Regions from separate parts of the Streptomyces tamarix genome, predicted to be linked through region 1. Evidence: riboswitches for the same ligand, from Rfam matches in the RefSeq annotation. Region 1 holds a riboswitch; each other region holds the start of a gene.
What was found. Region 1 has a riboswitch for cyclic di-AMP ahead of RND61_RS20135 (M23 family metallopeptidase). Riboswitches for the same ligand answer to the same signal wherever they lie in the genome.

Region 1 (7,611 bases):
CGCGGCCGAGGCGGCTCCGGCCGCCGCCGAGACCGAGGTGCCCGTCCCCGCCCAGCGGGAGGAGCGCCCCTCGTACGAGCGCCGGGAGGACCGCGGCTTCGGCCGTGACCGCCGGGACGACCGTCGTGACGACCGGGGCGGCGACCGCGGCGGGTTCCGCCGTGACGACCGACCGTCGTACAACCGTGACCGTCGTGACGACCGGGGCGGGGACCGCGGCGGGTTCCGCCGTGACGACCGTCCGTCGTTCAACCGGGACCGTCGTGACGACCGGGGTGGCGACCGTCGGGACGACCGTGGTGGGTTCCGCCGTGACGACCGTCCGTCGTCGTACGAGCGTCGTGACGACCGTCCGTCGTTCAACCGGGACCGTCGTGACGACCGAGGTGGCGACCGTCGGGACGACCGTGGTGGGTTCCGCCGTGACGACCGTCCGTCGTCGTACGAGCGTCGTGACGACCGTCCGTCGTTCAACCGCGACCGCCGCGACGACCGGGGTGGCGACCGCGGCGGGTTCCGCCGCACGGACCGCCCGTTCAACCGCGACCGCCGCGACGACCGCCCCGCGGGCGGCCACCGCCCCGCCGGCCACGACCGCCCGTACGGTCGTCGTGACGACCGCCGCGACGACCACCGGGGCACCGGCTCCTTCGGCCGCCGCGACGACAAGCCGCGCTGGAAGCGCAACGGCTGACACTCCGTAGGACCCCTCGGACGGGCCCGTACGCGACACCCAGGTGCCGTGCGCGGGCCCGTCCGCCTTTCGGGACGCGCCGGAAACGGGTGTTGTGCCGATACCCGATCGGCTCACGTCCTCCGGCGGGCTATGCTCGGGGATGACCCGTCGAGGGCCCTTAGCTCAATTGGCAGAGCAGCGGACTTTTAATCCGTTGGTTGTGGGTTCGAGTCCCACAGGGCCTACCAGGTCGGAGCCGCCGCGAGGCTTCGGTCACCGGGTTCGTGCCCCGGTCGGTTTCCCCGGCCGGGGCACACGTGTGCCGGGACCCGTTCCGCGCGCCGGTGGCTCCGGTACGGCGGTGGCTCCGGTAAGGCGGCGGCCCGGTACGTCGGTGGCTCCGGTACGGAGGGGGCTCGGGGGCGGCGGTGGCCCGGTACGTCGGTGGCTCCGGTACGGAGGGGGCTCGGGGGCGGCGGGGCCGACCGCCGGGAGGGGTACGCGGGGCCGGGCTCCGCGGCACGGCCGGTCGAGCCCGTGTGGCGGCCGGGGGAGGGTCGGGGCAGGCTGGAAGGAGACAGGGGCGGGCACGTCGTCGCGCCGCCGCCGACCGGTGGAGCGGCCCTGCCCGGAGCGCGGCCCGACCAGGGAGCAAACCGCATGATCCATCCAGCAGACATCCGGGAGTGGCGGAACCGGGACGTCGTGGACCCGAAGGGGCACAAGATCGGCGTGCTGGAGGCGATCTACGTGAGCACCGCGACGGACGAACCCGCCATGGCCACCGTCCGGACGGGGCTGCCCACCCGCCAGCGCCTGGTGTTCGTCCCGCTCGACGACGCGACCGTCGGACCGGGCTACGTCAGGGTCCCGTACGACAGGGGCACGGTCCGCAAGTCCCCCGCCATCGGTACCGACGACGTGCTCGCCGCCGAGGACGAGCAAGCCGTCTTCCACCACTACGGCCTGGCCTACCGGCCCGGTGCCGCCGGCGAACGGCAACTCGCGCGCCGTTGAACCGGACCGTCGCACGGAGGAGTTCCAGACCATGGCGATCTTCCTGTTCCTCGTCCTCGTGGCCGTCGTGCTCGGCCTCATCGGCGTCGCGGTCAAGGGGATGATGTACCTGCTGATCATCGGTGCCGTCGTCCTCGTGGCCGACCTGATCTTCTTCGGCGCCCATCTCTCCCGGCGCGGCGCCCGGAGGCGCTAGGCGGCCCTCCGCGCGGCCCGCGCGGCGGGCCGGCCCCGTGGGGCCCGTGGGGCGGGGTGGCCCGTGGGGCCCGTGGGGCGGGGTGGCCCGTGGGGCCCGCGCGGCGGGGTGGCCCGTGGGGCCCGTGTTTCCGTGGGGCCGGGTGGCCTGTGGAGAGTCCGTGTGGGGGATCGGCCCGTGGGGCTCGGGTGGGTCGGTCCCGTGGGGCCCGCGCGGCGGGGCGGTCCTGCGGTGGGCCAGTGCGGCGGGGCGGCTCGCGGCGGGACGGCCCCGCGCGGGTCGGTGCGTCCGCGCGGGTCGGTGCGGTGGTCCCCGCACGGGTCAGCCCCGGGGAGGGCCGGCCCTCCGCCCGGTGCGCGTGTCGACGAGGATCTGCCGGGCCTGCGTGACGTTGTCGGCGCGGACGGCCTGCGCCATCGCGGTGCGCGCCTCGTCCCGGGGCGTGTCCGGAGGCACGACGAGCAGCGAGAAGTGGTCCTGGTCCCCGCGGGTGACCAGGACGGTGTCGTCCCCGACGGGGAACGAGTCGATGCGCACCACCCGCTCGTCGACGACCAGCCGGGCCGGGAGCCCCTCCCAGGCGGCGGCGTCCAGGCCGACGCGGGAGATCGGGCCGAGGTGCTCGGTCAGGGCGCTCACCAGGGCGGGCAGCTCCTCCGCGATGTCATGGGAGCGCGGCCACCACGCCCCGTCGAGGACGCCCTCGCGGGAGCGGGTCGTCTCCAGCCGCAGGAGCGCCGTCCCCGGTTCCACCGCTTCGTGGAGGGTGTCCGGCAGGTGCCCGGGGGCGGGAGGCGTGTCGGAGTGGGCCATGCTGATGTCCGCCTGTCTACGGGATCCGGTCCCTTCGGCGAACCGGACGTCCACCACTTCCCACGGTACTCCGCCCGCCCCGGTCACCGGGGGTCCGCGACCTCCTCCGGGAGGGAGGGCCGAGCCGGGCGGCCGGGCTCGCGCGGCGTGGTTCCGGGCCTCCGGAGAGGGGCCGCCGGAAACTTTCCGGCCGTGGAGTGCGAAATGGTGAATGACCTTCGCTGGAATAGCGTAAGGTGGTGTTCATCGACGCGGGGTGGAGCAGCTCGGTAGCTCGCTGGGCTCATAACCCAGAGGTCGCAGGTTCAAATCCTGTCCCCGCTACTGAAACCGAAGGCCCGGTGCACACAGCACCGGGCCTTCGGCGTGTCTGCGTGTCTGCGGGGCCGGGTGTCCGGGTGTCTGCGCGGCAGGTCGGCGGGGCACCGGGGCCGGTATCTACCCTGCGTGATCGACAGGCCGCTCTGTGCGATAACAATTGACACACAGTCAGAAATTTGATCGAGGAGTTTCGGGGGCGCGACCGCCTGACAAGGGGTCAATTTGCTGTGACTTGTCCCTTTATAGGGCCTTGATTCACTGCCGAGTGAGCGAGGTGTTCCCGGGAGCGGCTTGGAATACGGGCCCGGCTTCTATTAACGTTCGATAACGCAGCGCGGTCGTATCAGTCGTCGCAGAAGGCGGCGCCGTGCGCATGCGCCGAATCCCGCAAGGGAACCGGGGAACCACCGCACTTGGGGTGAATCGGGCCTTCACCGGCCCGTAGGGGACCTTCCTGCTCCGAACCCGTCAGCTAACCCGGTAGGCGGAGAAGGAAGGAAAGGAGTACGCCTCCGTGGCGTCCAACAGGCCTGCCCCCGAAGCCCCCTTCGGCTCGTACGACACGACCGGCCGTCCCACCGATTCGGGACCTCCGGCCACCGCCGCCCCCGCGGCCGCCTCCGAGTGGAACCCCACCGAGGAGACCGTCCGCCCCGTCCGGGGCCGGCACCGTGTGGTCAAGCAGCGCGGCGGCCTCGCCCGCAGCTCCACCGTCCTCGGGGTCGGCGTCATCGCCGCCGTCGGCGCGGGCGGCATGGCCACCGCGCACGACAAGCCCAGCGTCGCGATATCCCTGCCGGACATCAACCTCCCCGACGCCTCCTCGCTCCCCGGCGTCGGCGCGTTCCTCGGCGACGACGCGGACGACGCCCCCGACGAGGCCCCCGCCTCCGCCGGTCTCGCCACGCTCGCCCTGTCCACCGGGAACGGCCCCGCCGACGCCCGGGGCGCCGGTGCCGAGGCCGACGCGGGCGAGGCGCTGCGGGCGCGCATCCTCCAGCAGGCCGAGCAGCAGCAGGCGTCCGCCGAGGCCGAGGCCCGGGCCGCCGCCGAGAAGGCGGCCGCGGAGAAGGCCGCGGAGGAGGCCGCCGCCCAGCAGGCCGCCGCCGAGGCCGAGGCGAAGGCCGCCGAGAAGGAGCGCAAGCGCGCCGAGGCGGAAGCCACCGCGAAGGCCGAGGCCAAGCGCCTGGCCAAGCTCGCCGCGAGCTACGCCCTGCCGACCTCCTCGTACACGATCACCTCCACGTACGGCCAGGCCGGCTCCATGTGGTCCTCCGGCTACCACACCGGCCTCGACCTGGCCGCCCCCACCGGCACCCCGGCCAACGCCGTCCACAGCGGTACCGTCAAGTCGGCCGGCTGGTCCGGTGCGTACGGCTACCGCGTCGTGCTGGAGCTGGCGGACGGCACCGAGGTCTGGTACTGCCACCTCTCCTCGATGACCGTCAGCGCCGGGCAGTCCGTCGGCACCGGCGACACGATCGGCCGCGTCGGTTCGACCGGCAACGTCACCGGGGCGCACCTCCACCTGGAGGTCCACACCGCCTCCGGCAGCGGCATCGACCCGCTGGCCTGGCTGCGCGGCAAGGGCCTCACCATCTGACACCCCGGCGCCCCGACGCGTCCCGGTACCCCGGCGCGTCCCGCGCCGGACCCCGATCCCGGCAGCCCCGGCGGCACACCCCCCGACGCCAGGGCTGCCGGTCCGCTCTTCCCGGCCCCGGGTCCCGACCGTGCTCTGGTCCCGGGGCCCGGCCGCGCCCCCGGTTCCGCGCCCCGGTTCCGCGCCCCGCTCTCGGGGCCCGGCCGTGTTTCGGGCCCGGCCGCGCCCCAGCCCGTACGGCCTCAGTAGCGGTACGGGTTGTAGCCCGCGTAGTCGCGGTGCGGCGGCGGCGTCCACACCCGGCCCGTCGCGCGCGCCGCGAACGTCAGGGCCGGGGCGGCCACCTCCTTCCGCTGCCACATGTGGTGCAGCAGCTCCTGCTCCCGCGCCGTGAAGTCCTGGTCCGCCACACCCCGCCGCGCCCGGTACCGCAGGAACGCCAGGGACGTCGCGAACGCCTCGTACTCGCCCACCGACCGCGCCGCCGCCGGGCCGAACGTGCGCGCCGCGTAGGACCGCGCCAGGCTCCGCGCCCGCATCGACGACAGCGCGAGCGGCTCGTCGGCGGACAGCCAACCGGCCGCCGCGTACGCCGGCAGCTCGCCGGATATCGTCCGCAGCTCCCGCTGGCGCGTCCATATCACCAGCCACGTCAGCAGACCCAGCGCCGGCAGCATGAACGCCCCGTACACGAGGAGGAAGCCCCACGGCCCGAACGTCGTCGAGCCGTTCCACAGCGCGTGCACCCCCATCGCCAGGACCAGCCCCAGCAGCGGCAGCAGCGTCCGCACCACCCTGCGCCGGCGCGCCGTCATCGCGGCGACGCCGAACCCGATGCCCGTCAGGACCGTGAACAGCGGGTGCGCGAACGGCGACATCACGACCCGGACGAAGAACGTCACCGCCGTCACCGACTCGAAGCCGGACGTCCCGAACTCCTGGTCCTCGTCGAAGGCGCTCCCCAGGTACAGGATGTTCTCGGTGAACGCGAAGCCCGTCGCCGTGAACCCGGCGACGACCACGCCGTCGACCAGCCCCGTGAAGTCCCGCCTGCGGAACAGGAAGACCAGCAGGATCGCGACGGCCTTCGCGCCCTCCTCCACGACGGGGGCGACGACGGTCGCGCCGAGCGTGTCCGCCGACGTCGGGTCCGCCGTCGCCGTGGCTATCCAGCGCGTCGCGAACGTGTTGGCGAGGATCGCGACGAGCGCCGCCGCGAACGCCCCCCAGGCGAAGGCGAACAGCAGGTTCCTCCACGGGCCCGGCTCCACCCGGTCCAGCCAGCGGAACGCCGCCGCCAGCAGCGGTACGGGCAGCAGCGCCAGCCCGAGGCCGACCACGAAACCCGCCGTTCCCGTCTGCTCCCGCACCAGCGCCAGGATCACCAGGGCGCACAGGGCCAGCACCAGGATCACGGCCGAGGCGCGCACCGCCCTGCTGCGCCAGAACGCGCCCCGCGGCTTGTACCGCCAACGGACCCGGTCCGGCACGGCGTCGAACGACGGCCGCGGGTGGTATGCCGGGATGGCCGGCTGGGCGGGGCCGGCCGGCGGAGGGGTCCGCGGTGCGGAGCGGGGCGCGCGCGAATCTGACACCCGATGGACCCTAGACGGCCGGACTGACACTCCGCGAGCGCGTTGTGGACAAGCGCGAGTACGTTGTGGACGAGCGCGGCCGGGCCGTCACGCGCGGGCGAACAGCAGGTCGCGGACGACGTGCCCCTTCTCCAGGCCCTGCCCCTCGAACCGGGTCAGCGGGCGGAAGCCGGGCCGGGGCGCGAAGCCGCCGCCGGGTGCCGTGTTCTCGAAGTCCGGGTGCGCCGTCAGTACCTCCAGCATCTGCTCCGCGTACGGCTCCCAGTCCGTCGCGCAGTGCAGGACCGCGCCCGGCTTCATCCGGGTCGCGACGAGGCTCAGGAACTCGGGCTGGATCAGCCGCCGCTTGTGGTGCCGCTTCTTCGGCCACGGGTCCGGGAAGTACACGCGGACGCCGGCGAGCGCGGCGGGCGGCAGCATCTCGCGGAGCAGGATGATCGCGTCGCCGTTCGCGACGCGGACGTTCGTGAGGCCGTTCCGCTCGGCGAGGCCCAGCAGGTTGCCCTGCCCCGGGGTGTGCACGTCCACGGCGAGGATGCCGGTCGACGGGTCGTCGGCGGCCATCCGCGCGGTGGCCTCGCCCATGCCGAAGCCGATCTCCAGGACGACCGGGAGCCCGCCGAACATCTCGTCCAGGTCGAGGACGCGCCGCCCGTCGATGTCCAGGCCCCAGGTGGGCCACAGGCGGCGCAGCGCGTCGGCCTGGCCGGCGGTGACGCGGCTGCGGCGCGGCTGGAAGCTGCGGATGCGGCGCTCGAAGTGGGAGCCGGCCGGGTCGGGCGAGGGCCCGGTCCCGTCGGGGAACATCCGGCTGCCGCGGCGCGACGCGGGCACGCCGGAGCCCCCGCCGGACACGGGCGGCTGCCCGCCGACCGCCTCGGGCGCGGTCGCCCCGGGCGCGGTCACCTCGGCAGCGGACACCTCGGGCGCGGGGGCTCCGGGCGCGGGCGCGGGGGCTCCCGGGGTACGGGGCCTGACGGGAGCGGGGGTCGTGGGGGGCGTGCTCGACGCGGTCTTCTCGGACACAGTGCCTTCGATTCTACGAACCCTCCCCGCGTTCCCTACCCGATCAAGTGCGCCAGGGCCCGCCGGGCCACCTCCCGCCCGATCGGCAGGGACGCCGTCGCCGCGGGCGAGGGGGCGTTCAGCACGTGCACCGTGCGCGGCGCCTCCCGGATCAGGAAGTCGTCCACCAGCGTCCCGTCCCGCAGCACCGCCTGCGCCCGCACGCCCGCCGGGGCCGGCCGCAGGTCGGCGGCGGTCGCCTCGGGCAGCAGCCGCCGCACCGCCTCCGTGAAGGCCGGCTTCGACAGCGACCTGCGCAGCTCGCCCGCCCCGTACCGCCAGTGCCGCCGGGCGATCGCCCACGTGCCGGGCCAGGCCAGCGTCC
Region 2 (7,611 bases), on a different contig from region 1:
CCCTGGTCGGTGCGGTGCCGCCGGGCCGCCCCGGGGTCGTTCATCGTGAAGGCGGTCTCGCCGGGCATCACGTAGTGGAGGTGCTGGCGGGCGAGCCGCTTGACGTAGGCGTCGTCCTGGAGGCGGGCCTTCTCGTCGCGCAGCCGTTCGACGCGGGCGGCGGCCTCCTCGGCCAGCCGCTCCTGCTCGGCGATCTCGCCGCGCTGCGACACGTACTGGCGCATCGGGTAGGCGAGGGCGACGACCATGGTGCAGACGACGAGGGCGAGGAAGGCGGCCCGGCCGGTGAGCCGGGAGCGGCGCGCCTGGCGGCGGCTCTGGGAACGGTAGACGCGGGCGGCGGTCTGCTCGCCGAGCAGCCGCAGCCTCGTCGCGGTCGAGAACCGGTCCCGGTCCTGGCCCATCGGCTCGCCCCTCCTCACGTACGACGTCCCCGGACACGGTACGGGACCGTGGCCGGGGACGTACGCAACCGGGGGCGACGAGGCGCCGGCCCCCGCTCGTTCAGTCGTTCGCGGGGCGGAACCGCGGGAACGCGCTGCGGCCGGCGTACACCGCGGCGTCGTCGAGGATCTCCTCGATGCGCAGGAGCTGGTTGTACTTGGCGACGCGCTCGGAGCGGGCCGGGGCGCCGGTCTTGATCTGGCCGCAGTTGGTGGCGACGGCCAGGTCGGCGATGGTGACGTCCTCGGTCTCGCCGGAGCGGTGGGACATCATGCACTTGAAGCCGTTGCGCTGGGCCAGCTCGACGGCGTCCAGGGTCTCCGTGAGGGAGCCGATCTGGTTGACCTTGACGAGCAGGGCGTTGGCGGCGCCCTCCTCGATGCCGCGGGCCAGGCGCTCCGGGTTGGTGACGAACAGGTCGTCGCCGACGAGCTGGACCTTCGAGCCGAGCTTCTCGGTGATGGTCTTCCAGCCGTCCCAGTCGTCCTCGAACAGCGGGTCCTCGATGGAGACGAGCGGGTACGAGGCGACGAGCTCCTCGTAGTACTCGGTCATCTCGGCGGCCGTGCGGGACTTGCCCTCGAAGGCGTACGCGCCGTCCTTGTAGAACTCGGACGCCGCGACGTCCAGGGCGAGCGCGATGTCCTTGCCCGGGGTGTAGCCGGCCTGCTTGATCGCCTCCAGGATGAGGTCGAGGGCGGCGCGGTTGGACTCCAGGTTCGGGGCGAAGCCGCCCTCGTCGCCGAGGCCGGTGGACAGGCCCTTGTCCTTCAGGACCTTCTTCAGGGTGTGGTAGACCTCGGTGCCCCAGCGCAGGGCCTCGGAGAAGGACTCCGCGCCGATCGGGGCGATCATGAACTCCTGGATGTCCACGTTGGAGTCGGCGTGCGAGCCGCCGTTCAGGATGTTCATCATCGGCACCGGCAGCAGGTGCGCGTTCGGGCCGCCCAGGTAGCGGAAGAGCGGCAGGTCGGACGCCTCGGAGGCGGCGTGCGCCACGGCGAGGGAGACGCCGAGGATGGCGTTGGCGCCGAGGGAGGACTTGTCCGGGGTGGCGTCCAGGTCGAACATCGCCTGGTCGATCAGCCGCTGCTCGGTGGCGTCGTAGCCGACGAGCTCCGGGCCGATCTGCTCGATGACGGCGAGCACGGCCTTCTCGACACCCTTGCCGAGGTAGCGGTCCTTGTCACCGTCGCGGAGCTCGAGGGCCTCGAACGCACCGGTGGAGGCACCGGACGGGACGGCAGCACGGCCGGTGCTGCCGTCGTCGAGGCCGACCTCGACCTCGACCGTGGGGTTGCCTCGGGAGTCCAGGATTTCCCGGGCTACGACGACGTCGATGGACGGCACGAGCATCTCCTTCTGGGATGTGACGCATGGAGTGCAGGATCTTTGGCCTTGCGGCAAGAGCCTAACCGCCCCGGAGGGCCGGGGCCCGCGACCGCCCGCCCGCTGGGACGAAAAAGGGCACGAAGCGGTGGATTACGGGGTGAACGGCCGCCACTCCTACTGGACGGTAACCACCTTGAGCGCCCCCGTTCTCATCCGTCCTGGATCGGTTTGCCCCGAAACGGGGAGGCCCCGGCTCGCCGCGTACGGGGGATGCGCGACGAGCCGGGGCCGGCTCGGGGGGAGCGGCCGGCCGGGTGGGTCCGGCCGGACCGCCTCCGGGTCAGCTCAGGTGGAGCTGCTGGCCCGGGTAGATGAGGTCGGCGTCGTCGACGATGTCCTCGTTCAGGTCGAACAGCTTCTTCCAGCCGCCCTTGACGCCCTCGGCCGTGGCGATGGAGCTGAGCGTGTCGCCGGCCTTGACCTCGTACTCGCCGTCGCCCTTCTCGACCTTCTCGCCGGTCGGGGTGGTGACGGTCTCGGCCTTGGCCTTGGGGGCCGCCGCCTTGGGCTGGGCCGGCTTGGGCGCGGTGCGCTGCTCGCTGCGCGTGGTGGGCTCCTCGGCGGTGCGCTCGGCGGCGGCGCCGCCACCGTACGGCGCGTTGGACAGGCCGACGCCGCAGACCGGCCAGGCGCCCTTGCCCTGGCCCGCAAGGACCTTCTCGGCGATCTCTATCTGCTGGGCCTTGCTGGCCCGGTCGGCGGTGGAGGCGTACTGCGTGCCGCCGTACGCGGCCCACGTGGAGGCCGAGAACTGCAGGCCGCCGTAGTAGCCGTTGCCGGTGTTGATGGACCAGTTGCCGCCGGACTCGCACTGCGCGACGCGGTCCCACTCGGAGGCGGTCGCGGCGCTGGCGGACGTGGCGCCCATCAGCGGGGCGGCGACGGCCACGCCGGTGATGCCGGCGAACGCGACGAGACGGACGGCCTTGGACGGGCGACGGTGCTTTCCCTTGCCGGAATTCAGCATGGCGGATCTCCTCACCGACGCCTGCGAGGTGAGCTGTCGGGTTCGGGCCTGGTGAGTGCCCGGCCGCGCGTTGGGCGCGCGGCTTCACCCCGAGCCGGTTCCGGTCGTCTCTCAACGGCCGGGCCCGGCACTTACCTTGGGTCCCCCGCTCCTGCCTACGGCGCTGGAAGCGTCGACTGTTCCCGTCGCCCGGCGGCAGGATTCGGCGTTACCGGTCGGACGGGGCCCGCGGTGGCGAGCGGTATCGACGGTAAGCACAGACCCGCCCCAAGTTCAAAGGGGGACATCCGGGTCAATCCGCCCCTACGCGCCTGCCTCTTGCGGGCGTTTGCGCAGGTAGGGGCGGAGACGGACGGATCGGGCGGCGCAGGGGCGCGAGTTGGGGCAAAGAGACTCTTGTCTCACTTCCGAGAAACGGACATTCGGCCCGTAACTATCCCTCGTTCACGCCCAGATCGAGGCTCTGGCCAGGGAGGATGAGGTCGGGGTCGGTACCCACGGTCTCGCGGTTCGCGTCGTAGAGCGCCGGCCAGCCGCCGGCCAGCTCGTGGGTGTCCGCGATGGCCCACAGGTTGTCGCCGGGCTGGACGGTGTACGTGCCGTCCGCGGCGAGGCCCTCCGCCGTACGTGCCGTTCCGTCACCCCGCGAGGTGTGTCTACCGTTTTCACGCCCACTGACCGTATTGTCGGATTCAACGGACTCGCCGGACCCGCCGGATTCGCCGGACTCATCGGTGGCGCCCGGAACCGTCGGAGCGGTCGCGGCCTCCTCCTTGGCCGGCTCGCCGCGGTGCCTGCCCGTGCCGGAGGCGGAGCCGCCCGTGCCGCCGTCGGCCGCGGGCGCGTCACCGGAGGCGGCGGGGTCCGCGGGGTCGTCGGAGGGCGTGGCCGTCGCGTCCGGGGCGGCGGGGGCGGTGGTCTTCCCGCCGCCCTCGGCCGTGCCGGAGGGGGTCGTGGCGCCCTCGGTGGCGGCCTTCGCCGGCGCGGCGGGCTCCTTCGACGCCCCGGCGTCCGCACCGGTGCCCGCGGACGGCTCCGGCGTGGCGCCCGGGCCGGTCTCCGCCGGGGCGGGGTCGCCCGCGCCGGCCAGGCCCGCGATGGGCGCGCAGGTCTCCCACGCGGCGGAGCCCCGCGCGGCGAAGACCTTCTCCGCGACGGCGATCTGCTGGGAGCGGCTGGCGAGGTCGGCGCGCGGCGCGTACGCCGTGCCTCCGTACGCCTGCCAGGTCTCCTGCGAGAACTGGAGGCCGCCGTAGTAGCCGTTGCCGAGGTCGGCGCTCCACATGCCGCCGGTCTCGCACTCGGCGACCCGGTCCCAGGTGGCGGCGTCGGCGGCGGACGCGGTGCCCGCGCCGAGCAGCGGCAGGGCGATCGCCGATCCGGTCACCCCCGCGGCGACGACGAGGGCGGGAGCCTGACGGGGTCGACGGTGTCGTCCGTTCCCGGAGCGCATGCGTTGGACCTTTCGCGTGACTGCTGAGGTGACGGTGAACGTAGCGGCATTCGAACGCCAGTCACAAGTCGATGCAGGGGAGATTACGCGAACATCACAGAGCTGATGGTTCGTCAGATCCTTTCGGGGGTGAACTCCACCGGGAGGGTCCGCAGCCCGCGCATGATGAGCCCGCCGCGCCACCGCAGTTCGTCCGGATCGACGGCGAGGCGCAGGTCGGGCAGGCGCGTCAGCAGCGTGGCCAGCGCGGCCTGCCCCTCCAGCCGGGCGAGCGGCGCGCCCAGGCAGTAGTGGATGCCGTGCCCGTACCCGAGGTGCTGGTTGTCGGTCCGCCCGAGGTCCAGGGTGTCCGGGGCGTCGAACCGCTCCGGGTCCCGGTCGGCCGCGGCGAGGACGACGAGGACGGGGTCGCCGGGCTCGATCCGCTGCCCGCCGAGGACGAGCGGCTCCGTCGCGTAACGCCAGGTCGCCAGCTCGACCGGCCCGTCGTAGCGCAGCAGTTCCTCCACGGCCGTGGCGAGCAGCCCCGACTCGCCCGCGGCGAGGGACCGCTGGAGGCGGGCACGCTCGCCGGGGTTGCGGAGCAGGGCGTACGTGCCGTTGCCGATGAGGTTGACGGTCGTCTCGAAGCCCGCGAACAGGAGGATGAAGGCCATCGCGGCGGCCTCGTTCCCGGTGAGGTGCTCGCCGTGGTCGGAGGCGCGGATGAGGCCGGAGATCAGGTCGTCGCCGAGGTCCTCCCGCTTCCGCTCGATCAGGTCGACGAGGTACGCCCGCATCCGCTTCACGGCCCGCGCGACACCGCCGCGCGGGCTCTCCCGCCGCCCGCCCCCCTCGGACGAGGACGCCGCCCGGCCGCCGTGCCGGATCATCTGCCCGGCCCAGTCCCGGAAGTCGTCCTGGTCCTCGGCGGGCACACCGAGCATGTCGCAAATGGCGTAGATGGGGAGGGGGAAGGCGAACTCGTGGATGAGGTCGGCCTCCCCCCGCGCGGCGAAGCCGTCGATCAGGCGGTCCGTCAGCTCCTGCACGCGGGGGGCGAACTCCGCGACCCGGCGCGGGGTGAACGCCTTCGACACGAGCCGGCGCAGCCTCGTGTGGTCCGGCGGGTCGATGTTGAGCAGGTGCGTCATCAGCTCGGCCTTGCGCTCCCCCGGGATGCCCGTCTTGCCCTTGGCGTGCGCGGGCCCGCCGTGGTGCGCGGGGTCCTTGCTGAGCCGCTGGTCGGCGAGGGCCTGCCGGGCGTCGGCGTACCGGGTGACCAGCCACGCCTCGACGCCGCTGGGCAGCCGGGTCCGGTGCACGGGCGCGTGCTCCCGCAGCCAGGCGTACGCCGGGTACGGGTCGGTGGCGAACTCCCAGGTGAAGAGTTCGGGGGGCGCGGCGGGGTCGTGGGCGGCGTTCACCCCACGACGGTATCCGCCCCGCCGCCGAGGTCCTCCGCGGCACCCGGGTGCCCGGCGTCGGCGGCCTTGCGCATCCAGGCGGCGGCCTCGTCCTTCCGGCCCTCCTTCTCCAGGAGGCGGGCGAGGAGGAAGGCGCCGTAGGGGTCGCCGAGCTCGAAGCCCTTCTCGTACCAGGTTCGGGCCTGGTCCCGGTCGCCCCTGCCCTCCAGGAAGGCGCCCAGGTGGGTCGCGTCCATGGGGTGCCAGGAGAACTCCCGCAGGTACTCCTCCGTCCCCTCCGGCGTGACCGGATCGTGCCGCGCCAGGTGCCCCTCCCTGCGGGTGTCACCTGCGTCGGCCGCGCGGCGGAAGAAGATCTCCGCGAGCAGCGAGTCGCCCCGGTACAGGTGGTACGCGCCGAGGCTGCCCGCGACCTCCGCGTACTCGGCCTCGAACGCGTCCACGTAGTGCTTGAGGGCGCCCTGGTCGTCGCCCAGGCCGAACAGCAGGTCGCCCAGGTGGTGCGCCGCTTCCGGGTCCCCCTCGTCCGCACCCTTGCGGAGCCACCCCATCGCCCGGTCCCGCAGCAGCGTCCCCAGGAGGGTCGCCGCTCCGGCGGCACCCGCCTCGGCGGCCCGTTCCAGGTAGGGCTCCGCCGCGCGGGCCTCGCCCCGGTCGGCCAGCACCCGGCCCAGCTCGGCCATCGCGCCCGGGTGCCCGGCGTCGGCGGCCCCGCGCAGCCAGTCCTCGTCGTGGAGGAGCTGTGCCAGGCGGTACATCGCCTCCCGGTCGTCCGCCTTCGCCCACGCCCGGAAGTGCTGCAGGGCCCGTACGGAGACGGCCTGCCGGTCGTGGGCGAGGGCCAGGTCCCACACCTCGTACGGGACGCGCGGCAGCCCCTTGGTCACCAGGGCCTCCCCGATCAAGGAGCCGTACGCGGCCAGCTCCGCCGTGCCCGGCGCCTCCACGAGCAGGCCCGTCACGCCGAGGCGCGGCCGGGTCGCCCAGGCGAGGGCCGCGTCGAACGCCTCGGCGTGCTTGGGGGCGTACGTCTCGTACACGGCCCGGACCACGTCGCGCGGCAGCGGCCCGGTGAGTCCGCAGCGGGCCAGGTCGAGGGCGGCGCGGACCAGCTGGTGGCCGGACCGGTTCCCGGAGGGGCGCCCGGCCCGCCGCCACTCCTCCCACAGCTCGGGCCCGACCGCCAGGTACTCGGTCACGCTCCGGTCGCCGCGCCAGGTGTACGCACCTTGGAGGTGCGCGTCCCGCGCGCCCTTCAGACGGGCCAGCTCGGCGGCGCTCCATTCGAGGTCCAGTTCGACGGTCCGGGCGCGGCCGAGGAGGCGCCCGGACGTCAGGGAGCCGAAGCGGTACTCGTCGTAGGCGGCGTCGGACATCGTGGCGACGACCGGCACGCCCATCGCCATGAAGCGGGACAGCAGCGCGGCGTCGAGGCCCCGGTCGGCGTCCAGGTAGCGCTCCAGGTCGTCCAGCCACAGCACGCAGTCGTTGTCCCGGGCGCGGATCCACCCGGGCAGCGTCCGCAGGTCCGCGCCGGGCAGCGGGACGCACACCTCGGTGCCGGGGGCGAACCGGCGCAGGTGCGCCCACGCGGTCGTCGTCTTCCCGGACAGCCGCTCCCCCGTGATCACCAGGAAGCCGCACTCCCCCGCCCCGGCCAGGTCCGCGTCGCGGTCCCGGGGGACGTACGGCCCCTCGTGCCGGGTGCCGAGGGCGAGCGGATCGGCCGTCGCCGCTTCCCACCAGAGGGCCGGGTCGTCGGGTGCTTCCGCGCCGTACTGGACGCTACCGATGTACCCCGCCTGGACGAGGTGGGCGGCGGTGCCGCCGGAGACGGTGTTCCGGGTGGGGGCGGCGGGGGCGTCCCCGGCCGGGGGTGCCTCGTCGGCGGGGCGGCGCACGTCGCGACGGAGGTCGCGGGCGCGTTCCGAGGTGACCTCCCTCACGAA
Region 3 (7,611 bases), on a different contig from region 1:
CCGTGGGCTCCCTGCGCGAATCCCTGCGCGCCGCCCGGGAGGCGCTCCCCGGCCGCGGCGCCTGAGGAGCGACGCATGAGCACCGGCTTCGACCTCGGCAAGCTGCTCGCGGACCGCGCCTCCGAGCGGTACGAACTGCACGCCCGGCACCTCAACCACCAGCTTCCGCGCATGCTGCACACCATCGGCTTCGACAAGGTGTACGAACGCGCCGAAGGCGCCCACTTCTGGGACGCCGAGGGCAACGACTACCTCGACATGCTGGCCGGCTTCGGCGTCATGGGCCTGGGCCGCCACCACCCCGTGGTGCGCCGGGCCCTGCACGACGTCCTCGACCTCTCCCTGCCCGACCTCACCCGGTTCGACTGCGCGCCGCTGCCCGGCCTCCTCGCCGAGCGGCTGCTCGCCCACTCGCCCCACCTGGACCGGGTCCACTTCGGCAACAGCGGCGCGGAGGCGGTGGAGACCGCCCTCAAGTTCGCCCGGCGCGCCACCGGCCGGCCGCGCGTCGTGTACTGCGCCCACGCCTTCCACGGGCTCACCGCCGGGGCGCTCTCCGTCAACGGCGAGGACTGCTTCCGCGACGGCTTCGGCCCGCTGCTCCCCGACACCGCGATCGAGCTGGGCGACCTCGACGCCCTGGGGCGGGAGCTGAGGCGCGGCGACGTGGCCGCGATGATCGTGGAGCCCATCCAGGGCAAGGGCGTCCACGAGGCCCCGCCCGGCTTCCTGCGCGCCGCCGCGGAACTGCTGCACGAGCGGGGCGCCCTGCTCATCGCGGACGAGGTGCAGACCGGCCTCGGCCGCACCGGCGACTTCTACGCCTACCAGCACGAGGAGGGCGTCGAACCCGACCTCGTGTGCGTCGCCAAGGCCCTGTCCGGCGGGTACGTGCCGGTCAGCGCCACCCTCGGCAAGGACTGGATCTTCAAGAAGGTCTACTCGTCGATGGACCGCGTCGTCGTCCACTCGGCGAGCTTCGGCGCCAACGCCCAGGCCATGGCCGCCGGCCTGGCCGTCCTCGCCGTGTTGGAGGACGAGGGCCTCGTGGAGAACGCCCGGCGCACCGGCGCCCTGCTGAAGTCCCGGCTCGCGGAGCTCGTCGACCGGTACGAGATGCTCCGCGAGGTGCGCGGGCGCGGCCTGATGATCGGCATCGAGTTCGGCAGGCCCTCGTCGCTGGCCCTGCGCGGCCGCTGGACGATGCTCCAGACGGCCCGCAGGGGGCTCTTCGCGCAGATGGTCGTCGTCCCGCTGCTCCAGCGGCACCGGATCCTCACCCAGGTCTCCGGCGACCGCCTGGAGGTCATCAAGCTGATCCCGCCGCTGGTGGTCGGGGAGGAGGACGTCGACCGGTTCGTCACCGCGTTCACCGCGGTGATGGACGAGGCGCACAGCGGCGGTGGACTGATCTGGGACTTCGGGCGCACCCTGGTCAAGCAGGCCGTCGCCAACCGGTGATTTTTGCCCGGGAGGCAAGAAAATTGCCCCCCGGGAAATTTCCTGGCGCAATGGACGCATGACGACCGTCGAAGGCGAGCCGGCCGACGCGCTGCCGGACGTCGCGCCCCAACTGCGCGCCCTGCGCCGCCGCAGGGGCCTGACCCTGGAGGCGGCCGCCCGGCGCGCCGGGCTCTCCCCGGCCCACCTGTCCCGTCTGGAGACCGGCCGCCGCCAGCCGTCGCTGCCGATGCTGCTCGGGCTCGCCCGTACCTACGGTACGACCGTGTCGGAGCTGCTCGGCGAGGCGGCCCACGCCGCGGACCCGGTGGTCCGCGCCGGCCGCGCCGAGCCGGTCGAGGCCGGCGGCTGGACCTACCACCAGGCGGGCGCGGCGAACAGGGCCATGCAGGCGCTGCGCGTGGAGGTCCCGTACACGGGGCTGCGCGACGCGGTCCGCGTCCACCCGGGCGAGGAGTGGCTGTACGTGCTCGCCGGGCGCGTACGGCTGGCGCTCGGCGACGCCGTGCACGTCCTCGACCCGGGCGACAGCGCCCACTTCGACTCGCTCACCCCGCACCGGATCGCCGCGGCCACCCGCGACGGGGCGGAGCTGCTGTTCGTCCACACCCTCCTGCAGAGCTCCGCCGCCGACCTGTGCCTCGGCGGCGGCCCCGCCCAGCGCCACTGAGACGACCGAGAGGTACGCGTGTCCGAGCCGGAGAACCCGAACCCCATCCCCAGCACCCAGGAGCGGTGGATCAACCGCAACCTCGTCATACGGCTGTTCGCCTACCTGGTCGCGGGCCACCTCTTCGCGGCCTTCCTCTACCTGCTCTTCCTGCTCGGCGGCCAGAACCAGTAGCCGCCCGGCCCGCGCGGACCTCAGACGTCGAGCAGGCGCTCGCGCAGCCGGTCGCGGGTCTCGCCGCTCAGGCCGAGCCCCTCGCCGAGGTACCGCTCGGTGGAGCCCCAGGTCTCCTCGATCGTCGCGTACGCCGTGTGCAGGTACTCGGCGCGCGCGTCGAACAGCGGGCCGAGCAGCTCCATCACCTCCGGGGACATCCCGGCGGGCGACGAGTCGCTGCGGCGGACCTTGTACCGGCGGTGCGGGTCGTTCGACTTCAGGTAGTCCGCCTCGATCGCCTCGCGCTCCACGCCGACCGCCAGCAGCACCACCGCCACGGACAGACCCGCGCGGTCCTTGCCCGCCGCGCAGTGCATCAGCGCGGGCACGCTGTCCGCGGCGAGGGCGTGCAGGACCCGGCTGTGCTCCGCGGTGCGCTCGACGACGATGCCGCGGTAGGCGGCCCGCATCCGCGCCGCCGCCTTGCCGTCCCCGAGCAGGTCCCGCAACTGGTCCAGGTCGCCGTTGCGGACCATCCCCCAGAACTCGGCGCCGTCGGCCGGGTCCGTCAGCGGGATGTTGACGTTACGCACCCCGGGCAGCTCCACGTCCGGGCCCTCCAGCGCCTGGTCGGCGGCGTTGCGGAAGTCGAAGACGGTGTGCAGCCCGAGCGACGTCAGGAACGCCGCGTCCTCCTCGGTGGCGTGCGCGAGGTGCCCGCTGCGGAACAGCACCCCGGGCCGCACCCGGCGCCCGTCCACGGTCGGCAGCCCGCCCACGTCACGGAAGTTGCGGACGCCGGTCAGCTCCGGCTCGGCGGTCGACGGGAAGGACGGCAGCTGCTGCGTCACGGGAGCTCCTCCGTGTCTGGCGTCGGCGACGGCCGCCGACGAGGTAGCGGTCCGACGATACGACATCGCTTCCCCGGGCAAGGATCCGCCGCGGGGTGGGTGCGGCGCACCGTCCCGCCGGTGGCGCGCGGGTGGCGGGACGCCCTGCTCCCCACCGTGGCCGCGTCCTGTTCCGGCGTGGTTCGCCCAGGGGAGCCAGGCGGCTTCGGCGCGATGATCGTCCGCTTGTGTCGTTGTTGATCCGATGATCACGTAAGAGGGATTCTGTCGCTTCTGTCCGTATTGATGGAGTACGTCATAACGCGCCCTGGAAACAAGGGGGATGGGCTCCACCGCGTGAGCAGCGTCATAAAGGTGACGGATCGTATCCGGTGGCGCCGCCTGGAATCCCCGCGCCACACGGGAATTCATGATCCGTAATCCACGGAGGGTGACCGGAATTCCCCGAAGAATTCCCCGGCGTGAATGAGCGGGGGCAACCATCCGCTTGTTCCCGTCGTCCCCACTCGTTTACGGTCCCGTTCCAGCCGGGCGGATCGCCGAATCCTGCCGCCGCCCCGGAATTCGCACCCACCCACGTGTGGCAGGAGCGGGGGAACCAGGTAGGCCGCCGTACGGGAATTCCCGTACGGCTCGGGGTGAAGTCGCGCCACCCGCGCGGCCGGGCAGCTCCAGCCCGAACCCGACAGCTCACCTCGCAGGCGCCGGAGAGGAATTCGCCATGCCCGCCAAGGGTAAGCACCGCCGTATCAAGTCCAGCCCGCTCACGCGCGGTTTCGTCGCCGCCGGAACGGGCGGTGCCGCCATCGCCCTCCCGCTCCTCGGTGCGACCGGCGCGCACGCCGCCGCCCCCGCCACGGCCCCGGCCGCCGCCCCCGCGCAGACGGCCGCCGTCGCGTCCGCCGCCGGGACCGCCAAGCCCGCGCCGCGCGTCTACACCGTCGTCGCCGGCGACTACCTGGCGAAGATCGCCCACAACAAGAACGTCGAGGGCGGCTGGAAGAAGCTGTACGCCGACAACCGCGAGGCCATCGGCGACGACCCGGCGCTCATCCACCCGGGCCTGAAGCTCACCCTCGGCGCCAAGGCCACCGCCAGGGCCGACGACTCCCGCGGCGAGCGCGCCTCCCGGTCCGCCGCCAAGACCCAGGCCCCCGCCGAGGTCCAGGCCCCCGCCGAGGCGAAGCCCGCGGCCGACACCCCGGCCGAGGCCGAGACCCAGGCCCCGGCCGAGACCCAGACGCCCGCGCAGAGCGGCTCCGGCTTCACCGCCCCGGTCTCCGCCGGCATCACCACCCCGTACCGCGCCTCCGGCTCCATGTGGTCCTCCGGCTACCACACGGGCGTCGACTTCGCCGCCTCCTCCGGCAGTACCGTCAAGGCCGTCGGCCCGGGCACCGTCGTCTCCGCCGGCTGGAGTGGCGCGTACGGCAACGAGGTCGTCATCAAGCACGAGGACGGCAACTACTCGCAGTACGCCCACCTGTCCTCCCTCTCCGTCTCCGCCGGCCAGACCGTCGGCGGCGGGCAGCAGATCGGCCTGTCCGGTTCCACCGGCAACTCGACCGGCCCGCACCTGCACTTCGAGATCCGCACCAGCCCCAGCTACGGCTCGGACGTCGACCCGCTGGCCTACCTCCGGAGCCACGGCGTCAGCATCTGAACCTGACGCGCGCGTCACCGCGAACCGCCGCCGCCCGGCACCCCGCGAGGGTGCCGGGCGGCGGCGCGGTGGCGGAGATCACGCCCCGTCAACCCCTCCTTACGGTCGCGTAGGTCACATCCCACGGTGGATGATGTGCTGCCGTGGCAGACGATTCGACGATGGGGGAGAACGACGTGATCGGGTCGTACACGGCGATCGGCGACAGCTTCACCGAGGGCGTGGGGGACCCGGGCCCGGACGGGCGGTTCCTCGGCTGGGCCGACCGCCTCGCGGTCCTGCTCGCCGACCGGCTCCCGGAGGGCCGGGAGTTCCGGTACGCCAACCTCGCCGTGCGCGGCAGGCTCCTCGACCAGATCGTGGAGGAGCAGGTGCCCCGGGCCAAGGAGCTCCTCCCCGACCTGGTGACCTTCTGCGCCGGCGGCAACGACATCATCCGGCCCGGCAGCGACCCCGACGACGTGGCCGCGCGCTTCGAACGCGCGGTCGCGGACCTGACCTCCGTCATCGGCACGGTCGTGGTGACCACCGGATTCGACACGCGCGGCGTCCCGGTCCTGCGCCGCCTGCGCGGCAGGATCGCCACGTACAACAGCCACGTCCGGGCCATCGCCGACCGGTACGGCTGCCCGGTCCTGGACCTGTGGTCGCTCAGGACCGTCCAGGACCGCCGCGCCTGGGACGCGGACCGGCTCCACCTGTCGCCCGAGGGGCACACGCGGGTCGCGCTGCGCGCCGCCCAGCTCCTCGGCCTCGACGTGCCGGCCGACCCCGACCAGCCGTGGCCGCCGCTCCCGCCGCGCGGAACCCTGGAGGAGCGGCGCGACGACATCCAGTGGGCCCGCGAGTACCTCGTCCCCTGGATCGGCCGCCGTCTGCGCGGCGAGAGCTCCGGCGACCGGATCTCGGCCAAGCGCCCGGACCTGCTGCCGCTGTAGCGGACGCTCCGGTACGGCGAGCGGGGCGCGGGCGCCGGCCACGCGCGCGTAAGGGGCGGTCCGCTCAGGGGGGAGGCCGGTGCCGGCCCCGATCGGCCGGCCACGCGCGCGTACGGGGCGCTCCGGCCCCGGCCCCACCGCCGGCCACGCGGCAGGGGGGCGGTTCCGCCTCCGCGCGCGGCGGTCGCCGTACGGGCCGACCCGGCCGGTTCGCCGGGAGCCCGCCTCCACGCGTGCGCCCCGGCCGCTCAGGCCCCGCCCTCCCCGGTCCCGCCCAGCTCCCGCTCCAGGGCCTCGTCCGCCCAGCGCAGCACCGTCGTACGACTCAACGACCCCCGGTACGTCGTCATCCGGACGCCCAGCCCGTCGAGGAGCGCCGTCAGCCGCCCGGCCGCGCCCTCCGGGTCGGGGCACCGGAACTCGCCCGCCGCCGCTCCCTGCGCGAACACCTCCGCCAGCGCGGCCCTCCACTGCCGGTCGAGCCGCGCCGCGACCTCCCGCAGCGCGCGTTCCCGCGGAGCGGCCGCCCAGCACTCGATCCACAGCCGCCATCCCCGGGTCCGCCGGCCCGGCACGTACCAGCGCACGGCCGCCCGCAGCCGCCGGGCCGCCGGGGCCCGCCGGTCCAGGACGCGGCGCAGCTCCGCCAAGTCCCCCTCCGCCGCGTGGGCGAACGCCGCCGCGACCAGCTTCTCCTTCGTCGAGAAGTGGTACAGGACCAGCGCCCCGCTCACCCCGAGCGCCGCCGCCACGTCCGCGACCCGCACCGCCGCCATGCCGCGCGCCTCGATCTGGGCGACGGTCGCCCGCAGCAGCTCCTCGCGCCGCTCGGCCGCCGACAGCCGCACCCTCGTCACGTCATCCGCCCGTCCTCCGCCCTTCGCGCGCGACAGTATCCCGGACGCCCGCCCACCGCCCCGCAGCCCTGTCGTACCGTCCGCTCATAATGGAAGGACCTGAGCCCCCTGGAGGTGCTGTGTCCGGCGACGACGCTCTCGGACGGCTGCGCGCCCGGTTCCTCTCCCTGCGGCCGGCCGCCTTCGGCGCGGACGCCGCCGGGGACCGGCTGGAACGGATCCGCCGCTCGCCGAACTTCGCGGACGGCGCCTTCCGCAACCCCGGCGCCACCCGGCACAGGCCCTCCGGCTCGGCCGCCGAGTTCGCGAAGACGTACTTCCGCAAGGAGGAACGCGTCCGTCGCGCCCCCGCCCGTCCCGTGCCCCTCCACCCGACCACGGCCGCCGACCTGGCCCGGCCCCCGGCCTCCGGGCTGCGCCTGACCTGGATGGGGCACTCCAGCGTGTTCGCCGAGATCGACGGCCTGCGCGTCCTGTTCGACCCGGTCTGGGGCGACCGCTGCTCGCCCTTCTCCTTCGCCGGGCCCAAGCGGCTGCACCCGGTGCCGCTGCCGCTCGCCGCGTTGGGACCGGTCGACGTCGTCGTGATCTCCCACGACCACTACGACCACCTCGACCTGCCCACGATCCGCGCCCTGGCCGGGACGGACACGCTCTTCGCCGTCCCGCTCGGCGTCGGCGCCCACCTGGAGCGCTGGGGCGTGGCCCCCTCCCGGCTGCGCGAGCTGGACTGGGACGAGTCGACGCGGATCCGCGACGTGCGGCTCACGGCCACCCCGGCCCGCCACTTCTGCGGCCGCGGCCTGCGCAACCGGCAGCACACGCTCTGGGCGTCCTGGGTCGTCGCCGGCCCGGAGCACCGCGTCTACCACAGCGGCGACACGGGCTACTTCCCCGGCTTCCGCGACATCGGCGCGACGCACGGCCCGTTCGACGCCACCATGATCCAGATCGGCGCGTACTCGGACTTCTGGCCCGACATCCACATGACGCCGGCCGAGGGCCTGCGCGCCCA
Region 4 (7,611 bases), on a different contig from region 1:
GAGGGAGCCACCGAGGAGACCGCCAAGTGGGACGTCGGCGCCGTGCTGAGCGTGGTCGCCGACGCCGCGGGCGACGACCTCATGCGCCGCGTCCTGCTCCAGCTCCCTCCGGGGTACGACCTTCTCTTCGGCCGCCCGCGGGCGGCCTGACCACCACAGACGACACACGGCCGCCCACGGGCGCGACCGGGGAGGAAAGGCTTTCCAGCATGACGTGGCAGGAACTCGTGGACCGCATCCGCACCGCCGGCCGCTACGACTCCGACGCGGAGGCGGAACGCGTCCTGCGGGCCGTGCTGACGGTACTGGGCGGCCACGTCATCGGCGACGAACGCTGCGAACTGGTACGGGTCCTGCCCGCCGAGGCCGGCGCCCTCCTCGCCGCCCAGATCCCGGTCACGGAGCCCGTCGCCGCGCCCGAGTTCGTCGAGCGCGTCGCCCGCGCCCTCGCGCCGCTCACCCCCGCCGAGGCCCGTTGGGCCACCTCCACGGTCCTGGGCGTCGTCGGCGCGCACGTGGGTGACGACCTCACGCGGCGGATCCTCGCCGGCCTGCCCCGGGGCTACGCCCTCCTGTTCGGCCTGGTCGAACTGGCCCCCGCCGCCTGACGACCCGCCACCCACCCCTTTCCGTGCGGGTAGTGTTCGAAAATACGTCGGCTGCGTCGAACGCGTCGACGGCATCGAGTACGCCACGTACGAGGATTAGGGGAGGGACCGCGGTATGCGGAAGATTCTGCGCGGAGGGCGGCGCCGGCTGGGCGCCCTGGGAGCGGCCGGGGCGCTGCTGGCCACGGGAGTGGCGGGGGCGAGTGGGACGGCGGCGCACGCCGCGGACGGCGCCAACGGCCCGGTCGTCCTCACCACGCCCGGCGTCGCCGCGGGCGGCCAGGCCGTCCACACGGTGACGGTCGACGCGGCGGAGGGCGGCGTACTGACCCTCGGCTTCCAGACCGCCGACGACCAGCGGCCCTGGGGCATGCGCGACGAGTGGTCCATCGGCCTCACCGTCGGCGCCCCGGACGGCGTGGAGCAGCCGTGCACGTACCCCGGGTCCGCCCTGCTCCTCGAAAAGGTGAGCTGCGAACTGCCGGCGGGCCGGCACACGCTCACCTACCGGGTCTCCGCGTCCGCCTCCGTGCCCTCCTGGCACATCGTCGTCGACGCCCGCTTCGCCCCCGCGTCGGGGGCGGCCGACGCCACCGCCGCCGGCCGGTTCGACGTGGCCGGCGTCAGCGCCGTGCCGATGGACTGGGACGTCCTCGCCCGCGACCGGAGCGGCGACATGCGCGCGTACGGCTCCTACGAAGGGGAGGGGTCGGCGCTGGACGTCGAGTGGGGCAAGGACCTCGGTGTGAACTGGGGCCAGTACGACCGCCTCACCAAGCTCGCGCCGATCGACGTCCGCGGCCGCGGCGGCGACGTGGTGGCGCGCGACGCGTCCGGCGTGCTCTGGTACCACCGGCTCGCCGGCGGGGGGCGCACCTCCTTCGAGCCCCCGGTGCGGGTCGGCTCCGGCTGGGGCGCGTACCGGTCGATCCGCGGCGCCGGCGACCTGACCGGCGACGGCCGACACGACCTGCTCGCCGTGGACGGTTCGGGCGTGCTCTGGCTGTACCGGGGCACGGGTGACCCGGCGCGGCCCTTCGAGGCCCGTCGCCAGGCCGGCACCGGCTGGAACATCTACACCTCCCTCACCGGTGGCCTCGACGTCACCGGCGACCGGAAGGCCGACCTGATCGCCCGCGACGGCTCCGGCGCGCTGTGGCTCTACCAGGGCACCGGCGACGGCAACGCCCCGCTCCAGGCCCGCCGCCAGATCGGCACCGGCTGGAACATCTACGACGTGCTCGTCGCGTACGGCGACGTCACGGCGGACGGCCACCCGGAGCTGCTCGCCCGCGACACGGCCGGTGTCCTGTGGCAGTACACGGGCACCGGGAACGCGGCGGCGCCGTTCCGGTCGCGCGTCCAGGTCGCCCAGTACTGGGACGGGTTCGACGCCATCCTCTGATGGTACGTCAGGTCCGGTGCGCCGCCGCCCGCGGCCGGCCGGTCAGCGGGTCGGTCGGTCGGCCGGTCGGTCGGCGGGCTGGTCGGCCAGCGGGCGGAAGTGGCGGGTGAGCGCCCAGGCGGCGACCCGCTCGCCCGTCCGCGTGCCGACCGTGTTCGCCGTGCGGGTGTGGATGCCCGCCCAGGTGCGGGCGCCCACGCAGTCCCGGTTGTACTCGTAGGCGGAGGCGTAGTAGCGGGTCTCCTTCGCGAAGGCCGACGTGATGCGCAGGTCGAGGAACGGGCTGTCGGACAGCAGCGTCAACGTCCGGGCCAAGGCGCCGGTGGTGGTGGTGTGGCCACTGAGGTAGTCGGGGTGCGAGGGGGTCTCCAGGAGCGGCTCCCACGCGGGGTCGGCCTGGGTGCGGGGGTTGTTGTCGCGGTCGGCCTCGCGGATCGCGGTGATGGGCCGCCAGGTGCCGTAGTGCAGCTTGGCGTCCCACGCGGCGATCGTCGCGTCGATCTGGACGGTGTTGACGGCGGCGAACAGGCGTGCCGTGTCGACCAGGTCGAGGCCGTTCCGCGCGGCACGGTCGGCCAGGGCGCCCTGCAGGTCGAGGTCGACGAAGAACCGCGCGGTGTCGGTCTGCCACCGGCTCCGCACCCGGCTGTTCTTCGCGCCGTACGCCTTCACCTCGTTCAGGTCGGCGGCGTAGCGGGCGGACGGCAGCGCGGGCGGCGGCCCGGGACGGAACCGGTCGGGCCGGTCCATGAGCAGCGGGCGCAGCCGTGCCAGCCACGCGGTGGTGAAGGGGCGGTACGCCGACGGTGTGGGGCGCCAGACGCCGGGGGCGGGGGAGGCCGGGAAGGCGACCCGGGCGCCGTGGCCGTCGTTCTTCCGCAACGCGATGACGTGGGTGGCCGCGCGGTGGCCGAACGCCACCCCCGCCTTCTCCGCCCACCCGTCCGGCACCGCAGCGAGCGAGGCGGCGTGGGCGGCCCTCAGCCGGGCCGCCGCCTGCGGGAAGTAGTGCCGCAGCACGTCGTGGGCGGCGGTCGCGGCGGCGGCCACGGCCGACGCCGTACGAGGCGCCCGTCCGTTCCAGCGGTACGGCTCGTACCGGCCTTCGATCCCGACCACCGCGTTGTACATGCCCGTCGAGACGAGGGCGTGCCACAGGGCCTTCTCCGGCGAGATCAGACGGTTCTCGGGGTCCACGACCTCCGCCGTCAGCCGCGCCCAGTCGGCGATGACGGAGCCGGGGGCGGAGGCGGAGGGCGCGGTCTGCGGCGCCGGTGCCGCAGGTGCGGGGACCGGCGCCACGATCGCCGTCAGACCCAACAGCGTGGCCGCGGCCGCCAGGGTCCGGCGCGGTGACGTCCTCATCGATCTCTTATGCACTTTTATCCCTTTTTGGTCGATATCCGTCATTCACACCTTCGGCGTTCGGGCGGGAAGCGCAATCGCACTCGCCGCTCCAGGTGCTCCAAGCACCCGTACGGAGTCGACCCGGGACCCATGTCCGTTTGATTACTATTTCAGGGTATTGATTAAATACATATGACTTGTCTATTTTTGGGGTGAGGTGGCGGGGGGCGGGCGGGAGGCGCAAACCGTGATGTCGGTCACGGCGGGCGGACGGCGGAATTCCCCGGACGCCGCGCGGGGGCACGGAATTCACCGCCGAACGGGGCTGCAATGGATCATCGGCCGGAATTCCCGCCCTTGTTCCTCCCGGCGGATTTCGTTTACGGTCACCGTCATTCCGGAGGGAACGCCGAATCCTGCCGCCTTCCGGATTCCAGCACCCACACACGCGCGCTCGGCAGGAGCGGGGGAACCAGGTAAGTCGCCGGTCCGGTGTCCGGAGCGGCTAGGGGTGAAGTCGCGGGAGACCGCGGCCGGGCATCTCCCGCCCGAACCCGACAGCTCACCTCGCAGGCGTCGGAGAGGAAAATCCCCATGCCCGCACAGGGTAAGCACCGTCGCCCCAAGAACAGCCGCCTCAGCCGCGGGCTCGTCGTCGCGAGTACCGGCGGGGCCGCCCTCGCCCTGCCCCTGACCGGCGCCGCCACCGCCTCCGCCGCACCGGTCGCGGCGCCCGCCGTGGCCGTCGTCGCGCCGGCCGCCGCCGTCCAGGCCGCCAAGCCCGTGACGTACACCGTGGCCGTCGGCGACACCCTTTCCGGTATCGCCGGCGAGCATTCCGTGAGCGGCGGCTGGAAGAAGCTGTACGAGGACAACAAGAAGGCCATCGGTGACGACCCGTCACACATCCGGCCCGGTCTGAAGCTCACCATCGGCGCCGCGGCGGCGGCTTCGGCGGAGCGTTCCGAACCGGCCCGCGCCGACCGCTCCGAGGCCCGCGCCGTCGTCACCCCCGTCGCGGTGAAGACGTACGCCGACAACCTCGACGGCTGGATCAAGGAATCGTTGGACATCATGGCCCAGCACGGAATTCCGGGAACCTACGACGGAATTCACCGCAACGTCATGCGCGAGTCCTCCGGCAATCCGCTCGCCATCAACAACTGGGACTCCAACGCCGCCGCCGGGACGCCCTCCAAGGGACTCCTCCAGGTCATCGACCCCACGTTCAGCGCCTACCACGTGCCCGGCACGTCCCTGGACCCGTTCGACCCGGTCGCGAACATCACCGCCGCGTGCAACTACGCCGCCGACCGGTACGGCTCCATCGACAACGTCAACGGCCCGTACTGACCCGCCCTCCGGGTATCCGACGCGCCGGGCCCCGGCCCGTCGGGTGCCCGGTCGCGCACGTCAGCGGTAGAGGGCCGGCCGCTCCACCAGGCCGACCTCCACCCGGCGGCCCTCGGCCCGCGCCCGGAGGGCCGCCTCGCAGACGGCCGCCGCCGCGTACCCGTCCCAGCAGCTCGGGCCGGTGGCCCCACCGCGCAGGGCGGCGTCCACCCAGGCCCGCACCTGCCGGTCGTACGCCTCCTCGAACCGCTCCACGAACCCCGGCGCGATCGAACCGCCCCACCGGCCGCCCGCGGCGACGAGCATCCCGTGCGCGTCGCCGATCCGCGCGGTGCCGTTCTCGCACACCGCCTCGGCCTGCACCTGGTACCCGAAGCGGCAGTTGACGTAGACCTCCACGTCGGCGAGCGCCCCGCCGTCCGTCTCGAAGACCGCGAACTGCGGGTCGTCGACGCCCTCGGGGGCGTTCCCCGACGGCCGCGGCCGCATCACCGTCACCGCCGTGATCTCCTGGCCCAGCAGCCACCGCGTGACGTCCATCTCGTGGACCGCCGAGTCGCCGAGGAGCATCTCGCCGGTGAACCAGGGCGGCGACGAGGCGTTGCGGTGCCGGTGGTGCAGCATCAGCGGCCGACCCAGCCCGCCGCCGTCCAGCAGCGCCTTCAGCCGCAGGTATTCGGCGTCGTACCGCCGCATGAAACCCACCTGGACCAGCCGCCTGCCCAGCCGCTCCTCCGCCCGCAGCACCCGCAGCGCGGACGCCGCGTCCGGGGTGAGCGGCTTCTCGCACAGCACCGGCAGCCCGCGCCGGAGCGCCGCCATCAGCGCCGCCTCGTGCGCCGGACCGGGGGAGGCGACGAGCACGGCGTCCACGCCGGGCGCGGCGATCGCGGCGGCCGGGTCGGTGTACGCCGCGCAGCCGTCGACACCGTCCGCGACGGCCTTCGCCCGCTCGGCGTCCACGTCCGCGACGGCGGCCACCCGCGCCCCGCTGATCACCCGGTCGATGCGGCGCACGTGGTCGGCGCCCATCCGGCCGGCGCCGACGACGGCCACGCCGAGCGTTCCGCGCTGGGTCATGGTCGAAGGTCTCCTTCCCCGAGGTCCGGGAGGTCGGAAGGTCCGGCAGGTCACAGGGACCGGGGGCCCTGGATCCGGAGGGACCGGGAGGCCCCGGGGGCTGGAGGGCCCGGAGGGACCGGGAGCCCCGGGGTCCGGCAGGTCCGGAGGGACCGGGAAGCCCCGGGGGCCCGCCGGTCAGGCACCGCAGGAGCGGAGGAACCGGCGCGTGCGCACCGCGATCGGCAGCGGCCGGTCCGGCGGGCACGGGTACATGTCCTGCTCCACGATGGCGAACAGGTCCACGCCGAGCCGCTGCGCCGCCGCGAGCACCGGTTCGAGTGCGGGGACGCCGGACGGCGGCTCGCACATCACCCCGCGCCGCACGGCCTGCCCGAACGGGACGCCGTTCTCGACGACCTCCGCCAGGACGGCCGGGTCGACCTGCTTGAGGTGCAGGTAGCCGACGCGCTCCCCGTACGTCTCGATCAGCTTGACGCTGTCGCCGCCGCAGTACGCGTAGTGCCCCGTGTCCAGGCACAGCGAGACCAGGTCGGGATCGGTCGCGTCGAGGAACCGCTCCACGTGCTCCTCCGTGTCGAGGTGCGTGTCGGCGTGCGGGTGGACGACGATGCCGAGGCCGTACCGCTCCCGCACCTCGCGGCCCAGCCGCTCCGTGCCGCGGGCGAGGTCCGCCCACTGCCCGGCGGTCAGCTCGGGCGGTTCGACGACCTCGGCGGTCCTGTCGTCCCGCCAGAACGAGGGGATGACCACCAGGTGCCGCGCGCCCATGGCGCGGGTCAGCTCCGCGACCCGGCTCACCCGTTCCCAGGTCGCGTCCCAGACGGCGGGGCCCCGGTGCAGGGAGGTGAAGACCGTGCCGGCGGAGACCTTCAGGCCGCGCCGGGCGGTCTCGTCGGAGAGCCGGGCCGGGTCGGTCGGGAGGTAGCCGTACGGGCCGAGCTCGATCCACTCGTACCCGGCCCCGGCCACCTCGTCCAGGAACCTCTCCCAGGGCACCTGCCGCGGGTCGTCGGGGAACCACACCCCCCACGAGTCCGGCGCGGAACCGATCCTGATGCGGTCGAGGGACGGGGTGCCGACGGTGTCCATACGCGGTCCTTTCACCCGGGCGCGGGCGGTGCTGGGCGGTCTGGTACGGGCGGGTTCGACGGTGGTCCGACCCTATCGGCACGATGCCGCGCCGCGGGCGGTGCCCGCTCCGCTCGTCCGGCGTACCGCCACCGCGCGCCGGGGGCGGAGCCACCATCTCCCTCGCCCGTACGGTGGCGTCGCGCACCGCCACCGCGCGCCGGGGGCCGGGGGCCCGCGGGAGGCCCGTCCTCGCGCGGACGGTCCCGCCGCGGCGTGTGAGATCGCTCTCCATGCGGGTCAATGGTGTCCCTGCGGCTTTATCCCCCCGGAGGGGGAGGGCAGTAACGGCGTGAGTGAGCCGACGCCGACCACCGCCGCGCGGAAACCGTCCCGCCGTCACCAGGAGCGACACGCATGCCCGAACCCGCCGACACCGACCCCGAGCCCGCCGACGCCGGGACCGCTGGGACCGCCGGGACCGACACCGGCGTCGAACCGGGCGCCGGCGCCGCGGGCCGGACCCGCGGCGAGCCCTTCGACCTGATCGCCATGGGGCGCGTCGGCGTCGACCTCTACCCCCTCCGGACCGGCGTGCCCCTGGCGCGGGTCGAGACGTTCGGCAGGTTCCTCGGCGGGTCCGCCGCCAACGTGGCCGTCGCCGCCGCCCGCCTCGGCCGGTCCGTCGCCCTCGTCACCCGCACCGGCGACGACCCCTTCGGCGCGTACGTGCGCCGGGCGCTCCGG

Region 2: it holds a riboswitch for cyclic di-AMP, as region 1 does, so the genes downstream of both, RND61_RS28680 (transglycosylase family protein) here and RND61_RS20135 (M23 family metallopeptidase) in region 1, are expected to answer to the same signal.
Region 3: it holds a riboswitch for cyclic di-AMP, as region 1 does, so the genes downstream of both, RND61_RS29145 (M23 family metallopeptidase) here and RND61_RS20135 (M23 family metallopeptidase) in region 1, are expected to answer to the same signal.
Region 4: it holds a riboswitch for cyclic di-AMP, as region 1 does, so the genes downstream of both, RND61_RS17960 (LysM peptidoglycan-binding domain-containing protein) here and RND61_RS20135 (M23 family metallopeptidase) in region 1, are expected to answer to the same signal.

The regions. Positions count from the first base shown of each region.
Region 1 is NZ_JAWCTQ010000025.1:88,784-96,394, forward strand. Features, by position in the region: gene RND61_RS20105 (DEAD/DEAH box helicase) at 1-694, shown strand, start outside; tRNA gene RND61_RS20110 (tRNA-Lys) at 849-924, shown strand; gene RND61_RS20115 (PRC-barrel domain-containing protein) at 1,337-1,693, shown strand; gene RND61_RS20120 (hypothetical protein) at 1,725-1,889, shown strand; gene RND61_RS20125 (DUF5994 family protein) at 2,211-2,702, opposite strand; tRNA gene RND61_RS20130 (tRNA-Met) at 2,953-3,026, shown strand; cyclic di-AMP (ydaO/yuaA leader) riboswitch at 3,390-3,525, shown strand; gene RND61_RS20135 (M23 family metallopeptidase) at 3,538-4,626, shown strand; gene RND61_RS20140 (PrsW family intramembrane metalloprotease) at 4,869-6,221, opposite strand; gene trmB (tRNA (guanosine(46)-N7)-methyltransferase TrmB) at 6,309-7,028, opposite strand; gene lhgO (L-2-hydroxyglutarate oxidase) at 7,283-7,611, opposite strand, start outside.
Region 2 is NZ_JAWCTQ010000053.1:24,937-32,547, forward strand. Features, by position in the region: gene RND61_RS28670 (FtsB family cell division protein) at 1-404, opposite strand, end outside; gene eno (phosphopyruvate hydratase) at 505-1,794, opposite strand; gene RND61_RS28680 (transglycosylase family protein) at 2,117-2,803, opposite strand; cyclic di-AMP (ydaO/yuaA leader) riboswitch at 2,807-2,976, opposite strand; gene RND61_RS28685 (transglycosylase family protein) at 3,237-4,256, opposite strand; gene RND61_RS28690 (cytochrome P450 family protein) at 4,370-5,662, opposite strand; gene RND61_RS28695 (tetratricopeptide repeat protein) at 5,659-7,611, opposite strand, start outside.
Region 3 is NZ_JAWCTQ010000056.1:2,851-10,461, reverse strand. Features, by position in the region: gene hpnH (adenosyl-hopene transferase HpnH) at 1-65, shown strand, start outside; gene RND61_RS29165 (aspartate aminotransferase family protein) at 76-1,461, shown strand; gene RND61_RS29160 (XRE family transcriptional regulator) at 1,520-2,131, shown strand; gene RND61_RS29155 (DUF6126 family protein) at 2,150-2,305, shown strand; gene RND61_RS29150 (tyrosine-protein phosphatase) at 2,326-3,138, opposite strand; cyclic di-AMP (ydaO/yuaA leader) riboswitch at 3,700-3,855, shown strand; gene RND61_RS29145 (M23 family metallopeptidase) at 3,860-4,801, shown strand; gene RND61_RS29140 (SGNH/GDSL hydrolase family protein) at 4,963-5,739, shown strand; gene RND61_RS29135 (TetR family transcriptional regulator C-terminal domain-containing protein) at 5,988-6,596, opposite strand; gene RND61_RS29130 (MBL fold metallo-hydrolase) at 6,716-7,611, shown strand, end outside.
Region 4 is NZ_JAWCTQ010000021.1:33,274-40,884, forward strand. Features, by position in the region: gene RND61_RS17940 (DUF2267 domain-containing protein) at 1-150, shown strand, start outside; gene RND61_RS17945 (DUF2267 domain-containing protein) at 210-608, shown strand; gene RND61_RS17950 (FG-GAP repeat domain-containing protein) at 724-2,013, shown strand; gene RND61_RS17955 (vanadium-dependent haloperoxidase) at 2,056-3,378, opposite strand; cyclic di-AMP (ydaO/yuaA leader) riboswitch at 3,788-3,951, shown strand; gene RND61_RS17960 (LysM peptidoglycan-binding domain-containing protein) at 3,955-4,713, shown strand; gene RND61_RS17965 (Gfo/Idh/MocA family protein) at 4,774-5,793, opposite strand; gene RND61_RS17970 (sugar phosphate isomerase/epimerase family protein) at 5,971-6,885, opposite strand; gene iolC (5-dehydro-2-deoxygluconokinase) at 7,417-7,611, shown strand, end outside.